2 regions of the Paenibacillus sp. NPDC056579 genome follow, and region 1 is predicted to be linked to the other one. Evidence: a T-box and tRNA genes for the amino acid it is inferred to sense, from the RefSeq annotation. Region 1 holds a T-box; the other holds one or more tRNA genes.
What was found. The T-box of region 1 lies ahead of ileS (isoleucine--tRNA ligase). A T-box ahead of a tRNA ligase gene usually reads a tRNA of that ligase, here a tRNA-Ile.
Positions count from the first base shown of each region.

Region 2: it has a tRNA-Ile gene. The T-box ahead of ileS (isoleucine--tRNA ligase) is inferred to sense a tRNA for this amino acid. The anticodon was not compared.

Region 1 is NZ_JBHTVD010000003.1:191,507-195,661, reverse strand. Features, by position in the region: gene ACFQ88_RS13410 (CBS domain-containing protein) at 1-247, shown strand, start outside; gene ACFQ88_RS13405 (Gfo/Idh/MocA family protein) at 400-1,566, shown strand; T-box leader at 1,711-1,970, shown strand; gene ileS (isoleucine--tRNA ligase) at 2,024-4,155, shown strand, end outside.
Region 2 is NZ_JBHTVD010000004.1:566,937-571,091, reverse strand. Features, by position in the region: gene ACFQ88_RS19370 (phosphotransferase family protein) at 533-1,423, opposite strand; gene ACFQ88_RS19365 (ribonuclease H-like YkuK family protein) at 1,818-2,396, opposite strand; tRNA gene ACFQ88_RS19360 (tRNA-Ile) at 2,618-2,691, opposite strand; tRNA gene ACFQ88_RS19355 (tRNA-Asp) at 2,696-2,772, opposite strand; tRNA gene ACFQ88_RS19350 (tRNA-Glu) at 2,777-2,850, opposite strand; tRNA gene ACFQ88_RS19345 (tRNA-Lys) at 2,877-2,952, opposite strand; tRNA gene ACFQ88_RS19340 (tRNA-Gly) at 3,097-3,167, opposite strand; tRNA gene ACFQ88_RS19335 (tRNA-Glu) at 3,171-3,248, opposite strand.

The DNA of each region.
Region 1 (4,155 bases):
AGGTTCCACTGCGGTGAAGGAAGTCATGAGCAGCAACCAAATTACGACTGCTACGCCGGAAACGACGGTGGATGAAGCGGTGAAGCTGATGGCCAGCCAGCAAATCCGCCGTTTGCCTGTATGCGAGAACGGAGAGCTGGTCGGTATCGTTTCGATCGGCGACCTGGCGGTACGCGATAAATTCGAAGACGAAGCGGGAGAAGCGCTGAGTCAAATTTCCGAAAAAGATAAAGCGACGGTGCGATAACCATTTGCCGCAGAGAAGGTCGGCCTTGCGAAAAGAGGTGCGATTTTCTCTTTTTTTTTATTGTAATGTTCACGTGTGCAATATATAATGAAGAGGCAAGCGAAAATGCGCTTACATAGTATCGAATATGAATCGAGAGGCAGGGGACACGAATGGACAAAGTGCGCATCGGATTGATCGGTGTGGGCAACATGGGTAAAGGCCATACGGGTTATTTGGTAGACAACGCTGTCAAAGGCGCAGAGCTGACCGCCATTGTGGATACAGATGCATCCCGACTGGACTGGGTTAGAGCAAATCATGGAAACAAGAACATTCAGCTGTTCGACAATCTCGAAGCTTTCTTCGCTTCCAGAGCCTTCGACGCTGTTATCGTAGCAACGCCTCACTATGATCATCCGGTATCGGCTATTCAGGCGTTCCAACACGGGTACCACGTGCTGGTTGAGAAGCCGGCCGGCGTGTATACGAAGCAAGTACGGGAAATGAACGAAGCTGCTGCGAAATCCGGCAAAGCCTTCGGAATTATGTATAATCAACGGACAAACCCTCTGTACCAAAAGCTGAGAGATCTTATCAGCTCCGGTGAATTGGGCGAAGTCCGCCGCACGAACTGGATCATTACGAACTGGTACCGCTCGCAAAGCTACTATGATTCCGGCGGCTGGCGCGCTACATGGGCCGGCGAAGGCGGCGGCGTTCTGATTAACCAAGACCCGCATCAGCTGGACTTGTGGCAGTGGACGATCGACATGATGCCAAAACGCGTCAGAGCATTTTGCGGTTTCGGTAAATACCGTAACATCGAAGTGGAAGACGACGTAACGGCTTATGTAGAATACGAGAACGGGGCAACCGGCTTGTTCGTAACTACGACTGGCGAAGCTCCGGGAACGAACCGTTTCGAAGTCACAGGCGACCGCGGCAAAATCGTAATCGAGGATGAGAAGCTGACGTTCTGGCGTTTGCGTACTCCTGAGCCTGAGTTCAACCGTGAGTTCAAAGGCGGCTTCGGTTCTCCGGAAGTATGGAAATGCGAGATTCCGATTAAAGGCGCTCCAGGCCCTGGACACAAAGGCATTACCCAAAACTTCGTCAACCACATCTTGAAAGGCGAGAAGCTGCTGGCGCCAGGCGAGGAAGGCATCAAAGGCTTGACGCTGTCGAACGCGATGCATTTGTCTTCCTGGACCGACAACTGGGTAGACTTGCCTATCAATGAGGACTTGTACTACGAGAAGCTGCAAGAGCGCATTAACAACTCTACGTACCAAAAAGAAACGAAGCAAGTGGAAATGGACGTAAGAGGTACTCATTAATCAATTCATTAAGGAGTCGGCGGGTTATTCCTGCCGGTTCCTTTTTCTTTTCTCAAAATAAAAGAACAGGCTCCTCGCACAAATTGCGGCATGCCTCTTGACAAATGCTAGCAATTGGATTATAACAATAAAAAGCAAACCTAACTAAATTCGATGACGAGAAAGAGTACGCTATGATGTTGTTCCCCAGAGAGCCGGTGATTGCTGAAAGCCGGTGTTCAAGTCGTAGTCGAAAATCATCTCGGAGAAGTGAAGCCGAAAGTTTCGTACGAGTAAGCTTAACCGGGGGTCCGCCGTTACAAGGAACGCGTATGTTAGTACGTAGAGGAGTGCCGTTATCAGTCCTGAGATTCAGGGCGGATACGGAACAAGGGTGGTAACGCGAGCGACGACTCGTCCCTTATGGGGACGGGTCTTTTTTGTTTTTCAACAATAATTTTTTTGAGGTGATTGGACAATGAGGCAAGTGGATCCGAAAGAAAAAGCCCGGCAGCGGGAGCTTCGGGTGCTGGAACAGTGGAATAAGGAGCATACATTCAAGCAATCTATCGAGCAGAGGGAGGGACATCCAAACTTCGTATTCTATGAAGGTCCCCCAACAGCGAATGGGGCGCCGCACATCGGTCATGTGTTAGGCAGGGTTATCAAAGATTTTATATGCCGCTACAAGACGATGACAGGCCATCAGGTTGTTCGTAAAGCAGGATGGGATACTCACGGGCTCCCTGTAGAGCTCGGCGTCGAGAAACAGCTGGGTATCTCCGGCAAGCAGGAGATTGAGCAATACGGGATTGCAGAATTCGTCCAAAAGTGCAAGGACAGCGTGTTCGAGTATGAAAGGCAATGGCGCGAGCTGACCGAGGCGATAGGCTACTGGACGGATATGAACGATCCTTATATCACGTTGAAAAACGAGTATATCGAAAGTGTGTGGCATTTGCTCGCGGAAATTCACAAGAAAGGATTGCTGTACAAAGGGCACCGCGTAAGTCCGTATTGTCCCTGCTGTCAAACCACGCTCAGCTCGCACGAGGTCGCTCAAGGCTATGAGGACGTGAAGGATTTGTCCGCAACGGTGAAATTCAAGCTGCAGGACCGCAGCGAATCCATTCTCGCCTGGACGACGACGCCATGGACGCTGCCTGCGAACGTCGCGCTTGCCGTAAATCGGGAGCTGACGTACGTCAGGGCGAAGCAAGGTGACGAGACAGTGATTGTCGCCGAACATCGGGCGGAAGACGTCTTGAAGGGCGACTATGAAATCGTCGGGAAGGTGAGCGGCGCCGAGCTGGTCGGCTTGAAGTATACTCCTCCGTTCCGGTATGTGGAGGTACCGAACGCTCATGTTGTGATCGAAGGCGATTTCGTTACCGACACGAGCGGTACAGGGGTCGTTCACATAGCACCCGCTCACGGGGAAGACGACTACAAGGTAGCGATGAAATTCGGCATCAGCATGCTGAACGTGGTCAACGCTTCAGGACGCTACGTCGATGAAGTGACGGATTTCGCCGGCCGGTTCGTGAAGGATTGCGATGTCGATATCGTGAAGCTGCTGGCGGAGAAAGGGCTGCTCTATTCGAAGGAGAAGTATGAGCACAGCTATCCGTTCTGCTGGCGCTGCAAATCGCCTCTGCTGTACTACGCGATGGAGAGCTGGTTCATCAAGACGACGGCGGTCAAAGAGCAATTGATCGCAAACAACCGGCAGGTGGACTGGTACCCGGACCATATTCGCGAAGGCCGGTTCGGCAAGTTTCTCGAGGAGCTGGTCGATTGGAACATAAGCCGGAACCGGTACTGGGGAACTCCGCTTAATGTATGGGTATGCCCGTCATGTCAGGGCGAATTCGTTCCGGGCAGTATCGAACAGCTGAGAGCCCATGCCGTAACTCCGGTCGATGCGAATCTGGAGCTTCATAAACCGTTCGTAGACGAAGTCAAGGTACGCTGCGGCCATTGCGGGAACGGGGTGATGGAGCGGACGCCTGAAGTGATAGACGTCTGGTTCGACAGCGGTTCGATGCCTTTCGCCCAGTACCATACTCCGTTCGAGAACCGGGAGCAGTTTGAACGGCAATATCCGGCGGATATGATATGCGAGGGAATCGATCAGACGCGCGGCTGGTTTTTCAGCTTGCTGGCGGTGTCCACGTTATTTAACGGCAAGGCGCCGTACAAGGCGGTTCTTTCCACGGGGCATATATTGGATGAGAATGGACAAAAAATGTCCAAGAGCAAGGGCAACGTTATCGACCCTTGGGAGATTATCGGCGATTTCGGCACCGACGCTTTCCGCTGGGCATTGCTCGCCGACAGCGCGCCATGGAACAGCAAGAGATTTTCCAGACAAATCGTCGCCGAAGCCAAATCGAAAGTTATTGACACGATTGTCAACACGCATGCGTTCTATACCCTGTATGCTTCGATCGACGGCTACAAGCCGGAAGAGCATGTGACTGGAGCAAGCGGCAGCATATTGGACCGGTGGATTCTGTCGCGGTTAAACAGCTTGCTGGCTGCCGTATCAAAGGGGCTGCAGGAATACGATTTCCTGAATCCGGCCAAGGCGGTCGAATCGTTCGTCGA
Region 2 (4,155 bases), on a different contig from region 1:
AGGTTCAATTGATAACAATTATCATTTAATTCGCCAACATCATATCATGTTTCCGCAGCCGGGTGTATGATCCTTTTGGATAATTTTCGTTATCGAATTGGAGTATAGAGATGGCTTACACGCTCTCTCCGGTATCCGTTTGCAGTACCTGATAGTGCTTTCATATCAGAAATTTGGGCTTGTCAAGAGTCTGATCCAAAAAAATAAAAAAAGCTGCGGTTTGCGCGGCTCTTTGAGATAATGTCCTTGTCATCCGATATATATTAGTCTTGCCCTCTTAAACAATATTGATATTTTTGCAAGCTCTTTCTCTGCGTTTTTGACGGCTTCCTGGTCTATTTCTAGCGATCTACCGGATTGTATGGACATAATACGTTCAATAACTGTAATAGACTGTGCCCGAGTTGTAGAACCTGATTTTTCCAAGCTACCGCCATTTCCCCCTTGAATTATCCCCTTACTCACAAGAAATCAAGACCACGGTATTCGTTTGTTTATTTCCACCCGCAATATTTTCTCCAACTATGTTAGTCTAAACAAGTTTGAACAGTTTATAATCTTGCGATCTGTAAAAAAATCTGGTGTACCCTTTTTCAAAGTGTGGTTTTCGCGGATTCCCCTGGAGGTTTTCGATCATATCATATAATCCGTAGATCCTGTCATACATTTGGCTTCTCTCATAGAGCGTTGCATCTTCTGAACCGTACTCCGTAAATACCGCGTGTCTGAATTCTCTAGGATAATAAAACATATACATAAAATCCAATGCCGGATCTTCCATTCCTGCTTCACTAAAATCTATAATCCCGAGCCTACCGGCTCTCTCGTCCCATAGAATATTATCATAGTGGAAATCTCCATGCACAATGCAAGTTGGAACCGAAGCTGAAATTTCATAATATTCACACAGGAAATGCTTCACTTGTTCCATCTCTGATGGTGACAGTTTGGCCTGCAGCAGCCTAACCCCGTCATTCATATCATTCCGAACATCTTGTTCAAAACGGCTTGGCAAGGCCTGTCTGCGCTCTGATTTCATATGAAGCTGTTTCAAAAAACTTCCAACGGATCGCCCAATTTGTTGTGCATATTGCGAATGTTGTTCCACATATTGAGGAGTAATTCGATATCCCGGCACGTATTTTTCTACCACGAAATGTTGGGTCGGAGAAAGATACAGGCATTCTGGCAAAATAGCCTCCGTCTGCCCTGCTAATCTGCGAATTAGCTCCTGTCGGATATGATATTGATCTAGCTGCAATCCATCACGAAAGAAAGCAATAACTGTCTTTTTATCCAGAATCAGAACGTCTTTCTCGCAGCCTTTGGTAATGTACTCAACTTCCTGAAAAGCTAGCTCCCCTAGCTCCGCTCTCGCAATATCCAGTTTCTGCTTAATCCATTGCTTATCCCGATTATCCAAATTCAGTGCCTCCATATGAATACCTTCATCCAGCTTTTCGCAGCTGTAATAAGTTCTGGATCTTGCTTCGACATCCCGTTTACTTTTCCTTCAATTCACTAAGTAACTCAGTAATCTTCTCATTTTGATCAATTTGTGTAATAACATTTGAATTAAGTTTTTGAATAGCAACAAAAATACCAAACAAAGCACCTAAAATTAAGAAACCAGTGAGGGTATCCATGAGAGAATCCTTTCTAAGACATGATTCATTGATCTTCAGTTTTTATTATAGACGCAGAAATTGCAAATAAGTTCCAACGGAATATCGATTCACCAAAGACTCATGAGCAAAAATAGAAGAAAGCCTGGGGATTTCCCGGGCTTTCTTCGTCAATTTAATGGAGATATCCTGTTAAGAAGAAGCAGCTCGTAACCGAAAAGGCTTTTTCGTTTCGCGGTCAGCAACACTTACCATTACCGATTCTGGTTTAACCCTAGCGATTAAACCCATTGCTTCAATTCGACTAACCATCTCCGAAAGATAAGCTGCCGTCTTATTCTTAGCGCCGGTTCCTCCGTCAATATCTACCATGAAGCGGATATCTGCCCCTTGATCGATATACGGTAAGATAATGTTCTCGAGACGTTCACGTTCGGCATAACCGAATTGAGCGGCAATTTCTTGGCTGAAGGTCGTTTCCAATGACAATTTTTCTTGAACAGAGTAGATTTCTCTCGGAATTATCACTTGCCGGCTGCATAACCAAGCGCCTCGTCCTACTCGATACACCACAATGTAGCTTACGAATTTCGTATGGCCGGGATGTGTCTGAGCGTCTGTCGTAACCACGAGATCATATACTGCCCTTGAATCGCCTTCGATGAATCGCGTAATCCGATCCATTACGTCTCCAAACTCAAGGTTCTGTTCAGTTGTATTGCGGAATGTCGTTTCATGAATCAATGGGAATTGTCGTCTTTTTGTTTTCATGGGATTCACCTGTAATGCAAGGTTGGCTTCTTCCTTTCGTTTTGGTTTGTTTGGCGGGCCTTGATGGAATTGATTCAACGCATTGTGTCTAACATGGTGGAGCTTGAAGCCACAGGCTATGGTGTGGTATGCAGCTTTTAAAAATCTATTCCCCACATGCACAAGATATGAGTCCGGCTGGATAGGAACCAGCGCGCTTTTTACTGATCAGCTTTAAAATCTGCTGTCGAATGGACTTGAACCACCGACCTCCCGGTTATCAGCCGAGCGCTCTAACCTCCTGAGCTACGACAGCATATTGGCGGTCCCAAGGGGATTTGAACCCCTGACCTCTGCGCTGACAACGCAGCGTTCTAACCAACTGAACTATGGAACCGTGAAGACGTAGACGGGATTCGAACCCGCGTATCCCTGTTCGAAAGACAGGTGTGTTATGCCGCTTCACCACTACGTCATATATTGATGGTGGTAGAAGATATTTGGTGCCGGCGAAAGGGATCGAACCTTCAACCTACTGATTAAAAGTCAGTTGCTCTACCGATTGAGCTACGCCAGCATGTGGACGCGGTAAATCCTTGCTAGGAGCGGGTTAAGCTCCCACCGATTTTTTACAGCTTGTGTTTCGTTCAACCACCCATCAGAACCCAAACTCATGGCTGACTCACACTCTGCGAACCGCTTTTTATATGTACTTTTAGTGTGCGGAATACAGGAATTGAACCCATACTGAATGCTTGGAATGCATCCGTTCTACCATTAAACTAATTCCGCATTTGGTGACGCATGCCGGATTCGAACCGAGCGAATGCAGGATTGAAAGTCCTGTGGCTTAGACCACTTGCCTAATGCGCCATAATATGATTGGAAGGGCTGAACAGAATTAGAACCTGTGAATAATGAGTTTACGATTGCTCTGTCAGCCAGCTTCTCCATCCAACAGGACGCCTTACCCCTCCTACAGAACATACGTTCTATCCATGGGTATAAAAAAGGCTGCTTAGCCCGTCGTGGTTCCATTCAAGCCGCTGCCCCAAGCATAAAGGACAAGCACCAATGGACCACTTGCCAGGTCGCAAGTAGCCTTTTACGCACAATATCAATGTATGCACGGATTCAGACTCGGAACGGTCCGTGATTCATGGTCACGTTAGCGCCATTCCTCCTCTTCTAAGGATGGAAAGGCTCAAACATGGTACGTAAAAGCTACTGATGATTGGTTGGAAATAGGCCTCAAGAACATCGCTAAATTGCCCCTTAATGCTGCTCTCGCACCAAACTTGCTTATGATCAATTGTGTTCTCGTGATACTTATTTGGCTGTTCATAGTCCTGCTTAGACGGATTGTTGAATAACTGGCTTCTCATTGCCTATCCCTTCCTTTCCTTGTAGGTTTAGTACCAAAAGACTTTCTCGCATTACCGCTTTAGTGTTTTACCGCTTTACTGATTATGATATTATCATGGGGAATTTTTAATGTCAACCCTTTTTTAACATATTTTCTTTTTTCCTCCATTTGTAGATAAAACAAAAAAGACCGCTTCTCCAGAGCGGTCTTCCCGTATCCAACCAAATACGTTTGCAATAAACGTGATTTGCTTGCAGATCCCCATTTTTGTCAGAGGTGATCGGATATCGATAATAGGCCGCGTGGCGAAGAAAAAGGTTTTAGCGCATTGAAAACTGAATGGTTGCCCTCGGTTAGGCTCCACTTTTGAATGCTCTCATATCCTAATAGGTAAAGTGCCTTTTTCATCCCGCT